Regions from separate parts of the Marinomonas sp. AWM4_232 genome, predicted to be linked through region 3. Evidence: predicted binding sites of a transcription regulator. Region 3 holds the regulator's gene; each other region holds the start of a gene.
The links. The regulator PhoB, encoded in region 3, activates phosphate uptake and scavenging genes when phosphate is short. The targets are predictions, from matches to a motif close to TGTCATANNNNTGTCANA.
Positions count from the first base shown of each region.

Region 1 (5,476 bases), 420 kb from region 3:
TTTGATTTCTAAGTTAAGCCCTAAACCAAGATCCTGAATGCATGCTATCGCCTGCTCAAGTGTGGGCACCCCTTCCCCTGAAAACTCGCTACCAAACCAAGCTCCAGCATCCAAAGATAAGACCGTTTTAAGCTCTGCGTCTGCTGTCACACCAGAACCATTGGTGCAACGATCCAAGGTATCATCATGAAAGATCACAAGACCACCTTGAGCAATTGGGTAGACATCAATTTCCACCCATTTTACACCCGTTTTCGCTGCAGCTTTAATCGATGCCAAGGTGTTTTCTGGCGCTAACAATGCCGCCCCACGGTGCCCCATAACTTTGCTCAGTTGCATGATTTCTCTACCCTCTGTTGGGTCTCAGCATCGAATAAATGCCAAGCGGATTCAGGAACCCTAAGGGGCAAGCGCTCTCCCAACTTAGGCGTATGATGTCCTGCCAATCGTACTACAAAGTTTGGTGTGTTGCCGTCTCCTAATTGAAGTCTACCGTGGACTAAGGTTTCCGCACCCAAGGCTTCCACTGCTTTCACGCTCAGCATGACATCGGCTTCTTCTGCAGCACAGATTTCCACATGCTCAGGTCGAATTCCCCAAATAAGCTTTTGATCCGCTAGCTGTGGACAAGGCAAGCGGATATCCACACCTAGTTGCAAATACTCACTTTTCATCGCGGTGGGGATAAGATTCATGGACGGTGAGCCAATAAATTGCGCCACAAACGTCGATGCCGGGCGATCATACAATTCCATTGGGGTGCCAATCTGCTCCGCATGACCTTTATTCAACACCACCAATCGATCGGCCAACGTCATGGCTTCGACTTGGTCATGGGTCACGTATAGCGTGGTCGTTCCCAGCTTACGCTGCAACTCACGAATCTCCACACGCATTTGCACACGTAGTTTTGCATCTAAGTTGGACAAGGGCTCATCGAATAAAAAGACCTTAGGATCACGCACCATGGCACGCCCCATGGCAACACGCTGGCGCTGTCCGCCTGACAATTGCTTCGGTTTACGACTCAACAGCTCTTCAAGCCCAAGCATTACGGCGACCGCATTCACCTTGGTGTCGATCTCGTCTTTATTCACACCTCGGTTTTTCAAACCATAGGCCATGTTGTCGTACACGGACATATGTGGATAAAGCGCATAGTTTTGAAACACCATGGCAATGTCGCGCGCAGCAGGCTCTTTGTCATTCACCCGCTCGCCTTTGATCAGCAAGTCCCCTTGGGTAATGGTTTCCAAGCCTGCCACCATACGGAGCAAGGTTGACTTACCACAACCGGATGGTCCCACTAAAACAATGAATTCACCTTGTTCAATATTCAGGTCAATACTGGGGATCGCGTGATATCCGTTAGCGTAGGTTTTTCCAATATTTTCTAAGACTAAATCTGACATGCTACTTCTCCGCGTCCACCAGACCTTTAACAAATAATTTCTGCATACATACCACCACTAACACTGGCGGTAGCATGGCTAATAATGTGGTGACCATAACTTGGTTCCATTCCACATCACCTTGCTCCACAGAGAGCATCCGTTTAATACTCATGACCAAGGTGTAATAGGCATCATCTGTGGTCACTATCAACGGCCACAAATACTGATTCCAGCCATAGATAAACATGATCACAAACAGGGCTGCGATATTGGTGCGCGACAATGGCATCAAGATGTCAAAGAAGAAGCGAATCGGCCCTGCGCCATCTATACGAGCCGCTTCCACCAATTCACCGGGTACCGTCATAAAGCACTGGCGAAATAAAAATGTTGCCGTGGCACTGGCAATCAAAGGCAGTACTAAACCTGAATAACTGTTGAGCATATCGAGGTTCGCAACCACTTCATAAGTCGGCACAATGCGCACTTCAACGGGCAGCATCAAGGTAATGAAAATGACCCAGAACGCTGCGCCTCGAAATGGAAAACGGAAAAACACAATCGCGTAAGCAGATAAAATGGAGATCGCAATTTTGCCGATGGTAATACCCAATGCCATCACCAGCGAATTCAGCATCATCGACCATACTGGGACATCGATGCCATTCCCTGCTTTAGCGAACAACACCGCGCCCCAGTTTTGGATCGCCTGATCACCAAACCAGAGTGGGATTTCCCCAGAACCAAAGGCTTCCGTAGGATGCGTCGATGCGACTAGCGCCACCCAGACAGGCAATGCCACCATGGCGATGCCCAAGAGTAGAGAAAGGTGGCTAATGGCCGTTAGCCAAGGACGATTTTCAATCATTAGTATTCCACCTTACGCTCAATGTAACGGAATTGAACCACCGTCATAATCCCCACCAATCCCATTAGCACCACAGATTGTGCCGCGGAGCTGCCTAGATCCAGACCAATGAAGCCGTCATTAAAGACCTTGTACACCATGGTGGCGGTGCTCACACCTGGACCACCTTGAGTGGTCGCATCGATCACACCAAAAGTGTCAAAGAAGGCATACACCAAATTCACGACCAATAAGAAGAATGTGGTCGGTGATAGCAACGGAAACACAATGTCCCAGAAGCGTTTTGCAGGGCTGGCACCATCAATTGCAGCCGCTTCAATCAAAGAACGTGGCACCGCTTGAAGGCCCGCTAAAAAGAATAAAAAGTTGTAGCTGATCTGCTTCCAAGTGGCAGAAATTACCACCAAAATCATCGCTTGATCACCGTTTAAAAAGTGATTCCACTCGACACCCACCGTTTTTAACCAGAGCGCAACGGGCCCCATACTTGGGTCAAAAAGAATCCACCATAAAACACCTGCCAACGCAGGGGCGACGGCATAGGGCCAAATCAGCAACGTCTGGTAAGCCAACTTGCCTCGAATCACACGATCGGCCATCACTGCCAGCCACAAGGCTAACGCCATACCGAGGAAAGCCACCGAGAAACTAAAGATCAACGTCACACCGATCGAGGTGTAATACTGTGGGTCTTGGAAAATATCAATAAAGTTATCTAAACCGACAAACTCTCGGCTTAGACCAAAAGCGTCTTCTTGATAAAACGCTTGTTCAATGGCCTGTTCGGCAGGCCATAAAAAGAAGATAAAGGTAATCACTAACTGTGGTAACAGCAGCAAATACGGCAGCTTCTTTTGTGGAAAATGTACGGACATACTCGCACTCAGCTATTTGGAGCAAACATCAAAGCAAAAAAGCCCCCCTCCGAGAGAGGGAGGCACCTCAAGAGTGAGGAAGTGATGATCAGTTATTCGCTTTTTCGAACTTACGCAGTAACGCGTTACCACGTTCAACCGCTTTATCTAGGGCTGCTTGAGCGTCCGCATCACCGCTCCAAACCGACTCTAGCTCTTCGTTGATGATGTCGCGGATTTGCACAAAGTTACCTAGGCGTAGACCTTTAGAGTTTTCAGTTGGTGTCACAGAAGTCATTTGAATCACACCTGTTTCCGTACCTGGGTTCGCATCATAGAAACCTTGACCCTTAGTTAGATCGTAGGCTGCATGAGTGATCGGTAGGTAGCCTGAGAATTGGTGCCAGTCAGCTTGCATGTCTGCACGAGATAGGAAGTTTAGGAACGTTGCCACACCTTGGTATTCTGCATCGCTCTTACCTTGAAGCACCCAAAGTGATGCGCCACCAATGATGGTGTTTTGTGGGGTATCGATTTGGCTCGCCCAGTAAGGTAATTGCGATACACCAAAATCAAATTTCGCATTACGCTTCATGCCAGCATATCCTGCAGAAGAGCCCATGAACATCGCACATTCTTGGCTGTAGAATTTCGGTGCAGAATCACTACGACGGCCACCGTAGCTGAAGATGCCGTTTTGCTGCCACTCGCTCATTTTCGAGATATGCGCAACCTGTACAGGACCGTTAAACTCAAACTCGGTGTCCATGCCAGCGAAACCGTTCGCCTTCGTCGCAAAAGGCACATTGTGACGCGCACTTAAGTTTTCTAATTGAATCCAAGACTGCCAAGAGGTAGTGAAACCACACTCCACTCCGCTATCCAGTAGTTTTTGCGATACGGTTTCCATGTCTTCCCAAGTTTTTGGTGCCGACACGCCAGCTTTCGCAAACAGTTCCTTGTTGTAATACAGCACAGGTGTTGAGCTGTTAAATGGCATAGAAAGCATGTTGCCATCTTGGTCTGTATAGTAACCCGTTACAGAGCTTAGGTAGTCATCCTGATTGAACGGCTGACCTTGTTCACGCATCAATTTGTAAACTGGGTAAATCGCGCCTTCTGCGGCCATCATGCTCGCCGTTCCTACTTCGAACACCTGCACAATCGCTGGCTGCTGCTTAGCACGAAACGCCGCAATCGCTGACGTCATGGTTTCAGTGTAGTTACCTTTGTAAACCGGTTTTACTTCATACAAGTCTTGGGCACTGTTAAATGCCTGCGCAATTTCTTCAACTTTCTCACCGTTAGCGCCACCCATTGCGTGCCACCACTCAATCTGTGTCGCAGACATCGCAGAGCCTGAAACCGCTAATCCTACCGCTAATGAAACCAATGCACGTGAACTCATGCTAATAACCCTCGTTGTAAGCCAAAAATGGAATAAGTATTCGTCATAACGCATCAAACGAGGGTCAATGTACGTGCGTAATGTTTCATTTTGATGATATTTAAATTTCAAATGAAACTAATATCTTTCATTTGAACAATATTTTGTCCCTTATCGAACTTATAAAACGAAAGAAGGGTTTCAAGTCTGCCTTGAAACCCTTTTTTCAACAAAGCCAATGTCTCGCTATACGCTACTCTTGCGAGTTAACTTGCGCCAATACCGCTTCGATTTCCTGTTTCTTTTTACGGGATTTAAAAAAGTTTGCGATCACCGATGCGGCAGTAATGCCGATCAGAGCGGACAACATGTCATCATTGCCATAGCTGACAATGAAGCTATAAATCAGCAGCACACTACCAATAATCAATATCAGTGGTTGATAGGAAACCTTCAACTCACCAGTTTGTTCATTTTGAACAATGGTGACACCATAAAATGATCCGATTGAGCCAACATAAATACGGCGTGGGAAGGCTTTTAATTTAGCGGGATAACCCTGCTCTTCTAATAATGTCGTAATGTCTTCTAATTGCTTCATGATTTCGTCTTTGATTGCACACCGCCTGTGACCGCGATACGCATACCTTCTTCCATCGTTACATCTAAAGGCGTCAGTTTATCCCGTTCAACGTATACCGTCATACCACCGATTTGATAGCTCAAAGGGAGATAAACACCCACTAAATTCGCGTCGCCAAACAGTCGCTGTCCCATTTTTTCACCAGTAACAAAACCAATGACCTGCATACCTTGGATTTCTAACGACACGACACTCTGCTGTTCAGTTTTATTGGACAGACTGAACACTGTCATCATGTCTTGCAACGCCCCATAGATCGATTTTACTAAGGGGATGTTCTCAAACACCCTGTGACTTACTTTCATTAGGTAGCGAACGCCGTAAAAGTTC
Region 1 covers NZ_JBSWTA010000001.1:2,004,602-2,010,077, reverse strand. The annotation lists gene ACXAC1_RS09570 (glycerophosphoryl diester phosphodiesterase) at 1-339, opposite strand, end outside; gene ACXAC1_RS09565 (sn-glycerol-3-phosphate import ATP-binding protein UgpC) at 330-1,412, opposite strand; gene ugpE (sn-glycerol-3-phosphate ABC transporter permease UgpE) at 1,414-2,262, opposite strand; gene ugpA (sn-glycerol-3-phosphate ABC transporter permease UgpA) at 2,262-3,137, opposite strand; gene ugpB (sn-glycerol-3-phosphate ABC transporter substrate-binding protein UgpB) at 3,226-4,524, opposite strand; gene ACXAC1_RS09545 (hypothetical protein) at 4,757-5,104, opposite strand; gene ACXAC1_RS09540 (DUF502 domain-containing protein) at 5,101-5,476, opposite strand, start outside.
Region 1: a site for PhoB is predicted at 4,606-4,623, ahead of ugpB (sn-glycerol-3-phosphate ABC transporter substrate-binding protein UgpB). Genes of this name have one in related genera too.

Region 2 (5,476 bases), 1.2 Mb from region 3:
TATGAGTAAACATACGTAAAGAAACTTAGTCCGGTTTAATACAATAGTCTAAATTTCATACTACCTTTTCTGCACAGAAGCTGATGGAGCACACATGAAAAATCGTTCAGATTTACCTTCTATTCCCCAAGCCGCATTTGACTGGTATGACGAATACGCCCACGGCGATATTGACCGTAGAACCTTTATTCGTCGACTATCGACTTTAGGGGTTGCAGGGCTAACCGTTTCGGCCGTGTCATCGGCATTGTTGCCGAACTACGCCATGGCGGAACAAGTCTCTTTCAATGACCCAGATATAACTGCTAGGTACATTGAGATAGACGCCCCTAGTGGCCATGGAAAAGCAGGTGGATATTTGGTCACACCGAATAAAGTAACCAAAGACAATCCAGCTCCTGCAGTGTTGGTTGTGCATGAGAACCGAGGGTTAAACCCATATATAGAGGATGTCGCTCGTCGACTAGCGAAAGCTGGATTCGTTGCCTTTGCGCCGGATGCTCTCTTCCCTCTCGGCGGCTATCCTGGGAATGATGATGAAGGGCGAGCAATGCAGAAAACCTTAGACAGAGAGAAAATCCTAGGGGACTTCACTGATGCTGCCACGTACTTAAAATCTCAACCTATAACTACTGATAAATTGGGGGTTGTCGGTTTCTGTTTTGGTGGGTACGTGTCTAATCAATTAGCAGCCTCTTGGCCAGAAATGATTAACGCTGCAGCTCCGTTTTACGGCACACCGCCTACGGCAAACCTGCAAAGCATCAAGGGTCCGCTACTATTACATTTCGCGGAGTTGGACCAACGTGTGAATGCGACTTGGCCGGATTACGAAAATGCCCTAAAGACCTTAGGTGCTCAGTATGAAGCCCACATGTACGAACGAGTTAATCATGGCTTCCACAATGACTCTACCGCTCGTTATGATGAAAAAAGCGCTGAGTTAGCTTGGCAACGAACGCTAGACTTTTTCAATCTTCATTTGAGCTAAAATGCAATTCATGTGACCCTGGGCTACTTGCTCAGGGTTACATGATTCTCAAGAAGCTTTCATAAACGGTTTCGATTTATCAAACGACACACCGTTTGCAGGCGTCACGGATTGCCATAGAGATTGGCTCAGTTCCTCGATTGGGGTCGTTGCTCCATTCGCTACCCACTCCGCGATTCCCTTTGCAACATTCGGAAATGTTACGCGAACCACTTTGGCGTCATCCAGCCAACCGCTGATAACTTGAGACGACAATTCATAGGTTGCTTTGGCAAAGCCTAAATGCTCAAGAGCCACCACATTAGAGAGCTGCTCTACCTGACCATGCAAAGGTTTCACCATGATTCGACGCCCCATGTGCAGCGCTTCAGAATTCAATTCGAAGCCAGCATTACAGAGCACAGATTGGCACTCATGCAAATTCTTTTGAAAACCCTCCCTACTAAAAGGGAATACTTCAACATTACCGTATTTTCCCGGCTCGATATCTTTACAGTGCATTCGAAAAGTATAATTAGGGACCCCTTCGAGCCACTCCATCACATCTTCAGAATTCTCAAACGGCAAATACACCAACACTTGATCATCCATAGCACCAGATTGGCTGTCTGCGTGCTGAATAATTGGCGGTAAGATTGGCTGATCGAAATGGTGCCAGTGTACCCCCAGTCCACGAGAAACAGGCGCAAACCAACTCATAATCCAAGTGCCAATCGCATCACCTGTGTACTTCGGTATGTCGTAGTGAAAAGCGTACTGATGCCCTACTCCAATGCACGGCTTTCCTTGTCGCTTTGCGGCCCAAGCCGTAATTGGCTCAAAGTCCGTTAACACTAAATCATACGAAGACAAATCAAGCGAATATATGTCTTTCAATAAACGCATTAACTGCGCATTACGATACGTAGCAAGAAAACTGACTTTGCCATTTTTCGCGACAAACGATAGTCCCGGGAAGGTTCGATAATTTCCAAAGCATGCCATATCGAAGTAATCTTTTTGATCTCGCCCAGAGAAGATAAAATCAACCTCAATCCCCAAACGAGTAAGCTCCTCACTCATTGCTCTGGCTCTCGTAATATGGCCATTTCCCGTTCCCTGAACACCGTAAAGAACCTTCATGCAAACACCTCAAACGCTAACATGGCACAAGACGTTCCCAGTAACGCCCCCATCGCAGTGTCAGTTGGAAAATGCACCCCTAAAAAGATACGAGACATGCCAACCATTACCGACCAACTGTAAAAACTGACGTAAAACTCAGGGAACCACTCACTTAGACAGTAGGCCATGAAAAAGGCCCCCGATGTATGACCTGAAGGAAAAGAAAACTGATCGGATGGACGAATGAAGCTGGTAAAATCATCCAGTATGTCTGCTGGGCGGTTACGCTTGAAGCTACGTTTCAAAACAAGATACAGGAGCCGTTCAAAAGCAAAGCCTACCGCTATGATAAGCGTCCAAGTCGGATAGCCAAGAGCCCAAAATGACAACCCTAACAACACGTATAAAGGACCATCGGCTGAAATCGAAACAATTCGGCTTACCCTAGTGAGTAGCTGACGTCGTTTGCGGGCCATCAACCAGTAAAAAGTCGTTACGTCCATGTTATGAATGCTATTCAGTATGTTCATACCTTTTCCACCTATACATGTCTTCTATAGTTTCAAATTAGACCGTTTAGGTGTCACTTTCATGGCAGGGTCATGATGCTTTTATGACAACAAAAAAGCGCCTAAAAAGGCGCTTTCTCTGGATCTTGGCAGGCCAAGAATGGATTACATTTTGTTCGCTTCTTTGAATTTAGCCATCAGCTCAACAGGCTTTTTCTTCTTGTTTTCGCCGTTCAATGCGTAAACAACCGTTTCACCATTTGGGCCAGCAGCGATATCGGTGTAACGAAGTGGCACCTCTCCAACGAGACGTGCGTTGTTCATCTCTTCAAGTGACTGGAATACGTAAATACGCCCTTCCATGCGCATTTCACCATAGAAATCTTCCGCACCGCTAAGGTCGCCGTCGAACATATCGATGCTCGCAATGCCGCTTGTCTTTTTCTTGTCTTCGTTGGTCAAACCAAATACCAACGTCTCACCTTTTGGGCCTTCGCCAATGCGCACTTTACGGTAAGATGTTTCACCAATTGCAAGAAAGTCTTCATACGTTGCACGATCATCGAATAAGTAAATTCGACCTTCATCATGAACTTCGTACAAGTCTTGGTTATTTAAAGACACTTCTGTTGCAGCCATATCTGAACCAGACTGTGTATTTGTGCCAGCACAAGCAGTAAGCAGCAAAGAGGAAGCAATTAAACCAACAAAAGGTAGTGAGCGTTTAGCCATGAGATATTCTCCTTAATGTAATTACCCATAACTTAACAATTCAATATTGCAAAAATATTGCACTCCTAAAGCCAGTTGGTCAGCATAAAGCCAATCCCGAATGAGCGGGTGTAGTTATCGTAGTCTAGTAACGATTGACCATACCCCTCAAAGTATTGGGCATACCCTCGTACTTTCCCCCACATAGGGAAACTCACACCTAAGCGCACCGCACCTCGGTTAGTGGAGAAGTCTAGGTTATTTCTGAGTTGTAAATCGTAGGTCACATCATTAACAACGTGAACAAACGTCAATTCACCATGACCTAAATACTTTTCGATATCCGGGTTATCATCATCAGCCTTAGACTCAGGTATACGATACCAAGGCTTGAACGATACAACTGTGTTGTCATGCTCAAATACAAAATCCGCGAAAACACGATTCCAAGAACGTGAAAGCGGCTCTCCACGACCATTAGACTGATGATTAACACCAAAGTTTATATGGGTCAGTTTTGTGCCAAAAAACGTAAAATCTGTTTCCTTGGTGATGAAAGCTTCAGGCTCGTAACTCGTATCACGAAAAGGCGCCGAGATTTTGCTGTTATATGCCTGCCAATAGGATTCTTGTGTGTAGGCAAACCATAACTTGGAATCATCCCCTAATACCCCTTTGGCAACAGGGAACTTCATACTGACTTGGAATTTAAACTCTGTATCCTGAAGGGTGTCATTGGGATTGGCACTGTTGTACAAATCTCGATTACCAGACTTTTGAGCATAATAAACAGGCAGAAAGTAATTAGGTCGATGGGGCGTCAATACAAATGGGTCATTAGCTGTTCTTTCTTCTCGCTGCACTCGCTGCTCGACCATACCATTCGCTTTGCGAGCACGTTCCGCAATCGGTTCAGGCGTCTCTGGCTCCATCGTCGTCTCAGCAGTACTGTCTGTTGGCACTAGTTGTGACACAACCTCTTGAGCCCAAGCTCCAGAAGCAACACCTACTCCTAAAAGCAACCAATTCATTTGTCGCCACACCATTACTTACTCCTAGATTAGAACGCTTGCACTCTATATGCTAAGCAGGAATGACTTTCTTCAGATAGCTCTCGCCATCCATTTCTATGATCTCAACAGAAAGACTAACCTGTTTCACTGAAAAACGGCTTAAAGCATCTAGGACAGACTGTGAAAGTTCCGATTTTTGATGCTGGCTTCTTCCGGGTAGCATTCTTATAGATACATGTACGAAGGCATCTTGAACTCCCCCAGTAATGAAGTGTTTGCAGGCAAAGGCTCTCAGTTTTATATCAGCCGGATGAAATAAATCAGACTCAATACAGGCTTTTTGAACTGACTCCATCCAGTCCAATGGTGGTACTTCTTGTTCTAAATTCTGACTGTATTCAATAATACAATGTGGCATGGAGACTTCCCGTTTTTAACTTTGTTATGAAGTGTCAATATCCTAACTGTAAATCAACCGTTGCAGGTAACATATTCAGATGTCGATAATTGCGGACATTCTGCGCCACGATGGAAACCGCGCTTTCAACGGTTGTCGGTGCCGATATGTGTGGCAAAACAGTAATATTTGGATGAGTCCAAAAAGCATGAGAACGCGGTAAAGGCTCATATTGAAATACATCCAATACAGCATGATGAATACGTCCTACGTTTAGCTCGTACAATAGCGCATCTTCGTCGATTATCTTGCCGCGAGCGAAGTTAATTAGCTGGGCACCGGGCTTAAGCTTAGCAAGGTTCTCATACCCTAGAAGCCCTTCTGTTTCAGATGTTTGCGGTAAGAGACAGACCAAGATATCGCTCTGCGACAGTAAATCGTCAAGCCCATCTTGCCCATTTAAACACTCGACACCAGCAATATCTTTTGCACTTCGACTCCAACCTATGACAGAAAAGCCAAAGTTTTTCAGTATCTTGGCCGATGCCTGCCCTAACTCTCCAAGCCCTAACACACCGACTTTTCTTTCAGAAGCCGACACATAAGGTAAAGGATCCCAAACAGCTTTTGCTTGTTGCATGCGATAGTCTGGCATATTGCGATGTAAATAAAGAGACCAAGCTAAAACTGCTTCACTCATGGTTCGACTGAGCTCAGGATCGATCAAACGCACAATACTATAATTGGGGGC
Region 2 covers NZ_JBSWTA010000001.1:374,702-380,177, forward strand. The annotation lists gene ACXAC1_RS01775 (dienelactone hydrolase family protein) at 95-991, shown strand; gene ACXAC1_RS01780 (MJ1255/VC2487 family glycosyltransferase) at 1,040-2,113, opposite strand; gene ACXAC1_RS01785 (phosphatase PAP2 family protein) at 2,110-2,625, opposite strand; gene ACXAC1_RS01790 (hypothetical protein) at 2,770-3,336, opposite strand; gene ACXAC1_RS01795 (phospholipase A) at 3,402-4,361, opposite strand; gene ACXAC1_RS01800 (5-carboxymethyl-2-hydroxymuconate Delta-isomerase) at 4,399-4,746, opposite strand; gene ACXAC1_RS01805 (2-hydroxyacid dehydrogenase) at 4,781-5,476, opposite strand, start outside.
Region 2: a site for PhoB is predicted at 2,697-2,714, ahead of ACXAC1_RS01785 (phosphatase PAP2 family protein). Genes of this name have one in related genera too.

Region 3 (5,476 bases):
TATTGAAAGTAAGCATTGCCCTGTAGCGGTAAGTCACTTGCTTGTATTGACGACACATAGTCCATAAGACGGTAGGTTTGCAACTGTAGTTGTAATGAGTGCCACCGAGAGCTGTCAAATACTTGCTTCGCGTTTAAGCGCGAGCTGCTATCAGCTAAAGGAATAAGGAAAAAGGTCAGTATTGAAGAGAGTAGGGCACATGCCAACAGCAGCTTGCCAAGTGACCTATCCAGTAAGCTTACGTTTTTTGACACAGCGTGATCTTCACTCATTGGCTGCTACGGTTCCAATATTTGCAGTGTCTTAATCTGCCAAATTGATCGTCCATAATACACTTCATTTTCAAGCTCAGGGTGCTTATCAAAATTGAAGACCACCATTAATGGCCCTTTATTGCGGACAGCAATAGGCTTGCCATCCATTTTGTATGCAACGACAGCATCCCATTGTGTAAAGTCTGTGACGGGGATTTCTGTAATGTATTGATTAGAGGCGATAAAACGAAGATAGCTACCTTGTCCATGAGTCAATTCCAAAAGGTCTTTTGGGTGAAAGCCAACATAATGATGCAGCCCCTCCTCCCATGGATTGTGAGTGCTAATTTCATGGGCAGGCAATTGTTGTAACATGGCCAAATCAAATTCAGCTTTTTGATCTCCTGTATTATGCTCAGATATTTCACCTGTCACGGTAAGAATAACAGGGCCATTGGGAGCCTCAAGAGCGTAAAGTGTTCCGGTAAAGCATGCTAGTAGTGCCCATATTGCAATTCTTTTCATCATTTTCTCCTGAGGACTCATAGGGTAGAAGCCTTTAATCGGATCAACAAAGTGTATCAAAATTCATACGTAGAGTTTGCATAAATCCATTGATTTGTGGCTCTAAAACAAAGGGGCTGATGTGTTTAGTTAAAGCTCCTGAAAAGAGAAAAGTATGGTTAAATATAGACGCTAGATATCTGTTGGTTATTTGCAAAGGGACCATTTTTCGTGATTACTCACCCGTTTAGTGCTATTAACGCGTTCGTAAAGGCTTTGCCATTATTGTTGTCGCGCCGCTTACGTCTGTTCTTACTCGCCCCCATACTCGCCAATATTGCTTTAATGGGCCTTTTGTATACCGTTGCGTTGAGTTATATGGGAGTCGCAGTGGACGAGATGATGGGTTATGTCCCTGAATGGATGTCGTTTTTAAACTGGTTGTTTTATGTCCTGCTAAACATTGCGATTGGTTTGCTGATGTTTTACAGCTTTTCTGTGGGCGTTAATATTTTGGCTGCGCCCTTTATGGCGTTTCTTGCTGAGAAAGTAGAAGAGCACCAAACAGGCAAGCAGTTCGATGAAGATTTCAGTGCCATGGGGCTTATGAAGATTGCAGGACGAAGCCTAAAGCGAGAGCTGCAAAAGCTCGCGTATTTTATTCCGCGTTTCTTAGGGTTGTTGCTGTTGTCGTTCATCCCTGTGGTAAACGTGGTGACATCGGTGCTGATTGTGATGTTTTCTGCGTGGATGTTGGCGTTACAGTACATGGACTACGCTTTTGATAACAATAAAGTGCCATTTCACGATATGCGCGCTGCACTTCGCGAAAAGCCGCTTCTATGTTGGACATTCGGCTTTATCGTGATGTTAGGGGTGACCATTCCCTTCTTGAACTTATTTGTCATGCCGATAGCGGCGGTAGCAGCGACCTTATTATGGATTAAGTTGTTTAGCGAGCGCTTTGTTAATTATGCGGATTTGCTGTCTCAGACGCGATAGGAGCTTATTTTGAAAATTTTGGTAGTCGATGATGCTTCGTTTACTCGAGACCTTATTAAACGCACCCTAAGAAAGCGTTTTACTTCGGTGACAGTGGAGGAAGCAGTCAATGGTCGAAAGGCACAGCAACTGCTGCAAAAAGTGCCCTTTGATATGGTGCTTTGTGATTGGGAAATGCCAGAAATGACAGGGGTAGAGCTGCTGCAATGGTGTCGTGAGCAACCTAATTACAAGAAAGAAGCATTACCCTTTGTGATGATCACCAGTCGTGGCGATAAATCTCACGTCGTGGAAGCGGTTCAATCGGGTGTGACGGACTATTTGGGAAAGCCTTTCACGGCCGAGCAACTTATTCAGAAAGTGCAGTCGGCGGCCAAACGACATGGCATTGAGAAAAAGCTTGGTGTACCAGCAAAGGCTCCTTCTGGCAGCTCAGGCGGTATTGCCTCTGGCTCATTGGATGTCTTGATGGCGGGAAATGCTTCGGCTAAGGCTGCTCCGACGCCTAAAATAACTAACCCTGAGGCATCTTCTAAAGACGTTAAAATCCCAACCAAAGTACGTTTCGCGGGTAAGGAGTTCCGTTGCATGGTGGTACATTTTGCCAAGGATGAGGCCACTATGTTGATCAAGAGTGACGATGTGATTCCAACGGTACTGGATCAAGCGGTCTTGGATTTATCCCATGACAAGCAAGTAAACCGTTTGAATTATTATGTTCAGGCGGTGGCGACCACTGAGAAGAAAGCTGATTCCGCTTTCTTAACCGTCACCTTATCTCTGATAGACCAAGACGCTGAGAAAGAAGCTTTTATAAATCGCTTATTTCAGTCTTTATAAAAGCCAATAGCAGGTGTCCTATTCAGCCGCGCCCAGAGAAAAACTAGAGGCAGCTGATTAGACTGAGAGCCCATTTAAGGTTGAGACGGCTCTTGCTCGACGGAAGTAGCGTGACTGTCTGGGGCGTCACTGGCCACGGTTGCGAGTAGCGCTTCTTGACGAACACGATCTGTTGGGAAATGACAAGAGAATGTGCTGCCTGTACCTGGCTGACTGCGAATTTGCAGTTTGGCATTATGGTGTATTAGCACATGTTTGACGATCGCAAGCCCCAGTCCAGTGCCGCCAGTACCGGACCCTCGTCCCTTATCAACCCGGAAGAAACGTTCGGTTAAACGAGGAATATGGCGCGGATCGATACCAAGTCCTTGGTCGTCTACTGAAAAAATGCCACTGAATTCATTTTGCACCCATTGCACTTCAATGTGACCTCCTTCAGGAGAGTACTTGATAGCGTTGAAGACAAGGTTTGAAAACGCGCTGTAAAGCTCGTTATAGGCGCCATAGATATAGCTGTTTTCAGGAATATCAAAACTCAGTTGATGGCTGTCAGAAAGCGTCGGTAAGGCGGTTTTCTTAATGGTCTCACACAAATCTTCAAGCTTTAGCCATTGATGGGCTTCTCGCTTATCGTTGGTCTCTAACCGAGAGAGCAGCAATAGGTCTTCAATTAGATGCTCCATACGCAGTGACTGATCGCTCATATTCACGATACCACGCTGCATGGATTGCGGCAGGCTATCTTTAAACATCGATAATGTTTCAAGGTAGCCTTTGATAACCGTTAAAGGTGTTTTCAGCTCATGTGAGGCGTTGGCGACAAAGTCTTTACGCATCTGCTCCAGTAGGTGCAAACGTGTCACATCTCGTACGAAAATCAGATGATCGTTTTGATCATACAGTGTGGTTTGTACTTCTAGGTACACCCCTTCTTTTGATGGCGACTTCATAACCAAAGGCTCGCCAAAGCGCTTTTGCGTGAAGTATTTAAAGAAGTCTGGGTTACGCAGAATGTTGGTGATCGGCTGACCTCGGTCCACCGGGCGCTGCAAGCCTAATAGCAATCCGGCGGAGTTATTCCACCATTCTAAATTGCCATTACTGTCGGCCATGATGACGCCTTCTTTCAGCGCGGCCGTTGAATTTTCGATTCGGTTGAGCGCTTGGCGCATGCGGCGCTTAGATTTGCGTTGTTTCTTTTGCAGACGGTAGACCGCATCGAAAATCTCCCCCCAGATGCCAGTAGCTTCAGGAGGCGCTGCTTTGCCGGAGCGGCGCAGCCAAGAATGAAATTGATACAATTGGTACAGCTGCCAATACAGTGTACCGAGTGTATAAATCAAAACGAGTGCGAGAATGTGGCCCAGTACGAAACCGATGGTGATCACAGCCATCAGTCCAATAATCCATGTAATGAAAGCTCGTTGCCAAGTTCGCTTCATAAAATCTTATGCCGTGCGTTTTGCCGAAAAACGGTAACCTGTTCCGCGGACGGTTTGAATCAAAAAGTCATGGGTTTCACCAATGGCTTTACGTAGGCGACGAATATGTACATCAACTGTACGTTCTTCTACGTAAACGTTACCGCCCCAGACTTGATCAAGCAACTGCGCGCGAGAATAGGCACGTTCTTGATGTGTCATGAGGAATTTTAACAGACGGTATTCCGTTGGCCCCATCTCGATAGGGGTTGTGCCAATAGAGACACGCTGGCTGATGGGATCAAGCAATAAGCCTTCCACTTCAATTGGGTCATCGACACCTTGAGGTGTTGCTCGACGAAGTACGGCCTTCAAGCGCGCAACCAATTCACGTGGCGAGAATGGTTTAGTGATGTAATCATCCGCACCCACTTCGAGGCCTTGGATTTTATTGTCTTCTTCACTTTTCGCAGTCAACATAATCACTGGAATTTCCGCCGTCGTCGCGTCTTTCTTCAAACGACGCGTGAGCTCGACACCGCTGCCTCCGGGCATCATCCAGTCGACTAAAACCAAGTCAGGACGATGATCTACGATCATTTCATGCGCCTGCTGGCTATTTTCCGCTTCCATGTATTCATAGCCAGCCATCTCCAGCGCGACAGCTATCATCTCGCGGATTGGTGCTTCATCATCAATAATCAGTACTTTTTTACCGGTCACAGGACATACCCTCATCTCAGGAACGGTAGATATTAAAACCGCTAAATATGACAACTGTGTTAAATTGTCATATCAGTGCCATATTCAAATGTAATAGCTTAGTAATAATCCTGCAAATAGGCAGTAGCCAACGCGGTTATTATCTAAAAAGGATTTAAAGCAGGCTTGGCGCTCACGGTCTTTGGCTTGCTGGTACTGCTGATAAAACAACCCAACAGCGATGAGCAAGCTGATAAAGTAGGGGGCACTTAGCTCAGCGAGTACTCCGATCCACATCATGAGAGACAAGGCTAATCCTTGTAACACTAATATCACGAATAGGTCATAACGACCAAATAAGATGGCGGTCGATTTAATGCCTACCTTTAGGTCATCTGGTCGATCGGTCATAGCGTAGTAAGTATCGTACGCGATGGTCCAGAAACTGTTGGCAACAAACAGCATCCACAGCTCAGGGTCCAGTAAACTGCCCCCTTGTGCGCTGTATGCCATCGGAATGGCCCAAGAAAAAGCCAACCCAAGAAACAGTTGTGGTAGGTGGGTGTAACGTTTCATAAACGGGTAGAGTGCTGCTAGAAACAATCCAACAAACGACAAAAGAATGGTTTTCCAGTCGGTCAGAAGCACCAATACAAAACTTAATAATGACAACCCTGCAAACAATAACAGGGCCTCTTTCTCGCTCACTCGACCAGATGGAAGTGGGCGGTTTTTAGTACGTTCGACAAAACC
Region 3 covers NZ_JBSWTA010000001.1:1,588,157-1,593,632, forward strand. The annotation lists gene ACXAC1_RS07535 (ATP-binding protein) at 1-272, opposite strand, end outside; gene ACXAC1_RS07540 (putative pterin-binding protein) at 279-782, opposite strand; gene cysZ (sulfate transporter CysZ) at 990-1,760, shown strand; gene ACXAC1_RS07550 (response regulator) at 1,770-2,600, shown strand; gene phoR (phosphate regulon sensor histidine kinase PhoR) at 2,675-4,042, opposite strand; gene phoB (phosphate regulon transcriptional regulator PhoB) at 4,049-4,744, opposite strand; gene ubiA (4-hydroxybenzoate octaprenyltransferase) at 4,829-5,476, opposite strand, start outside.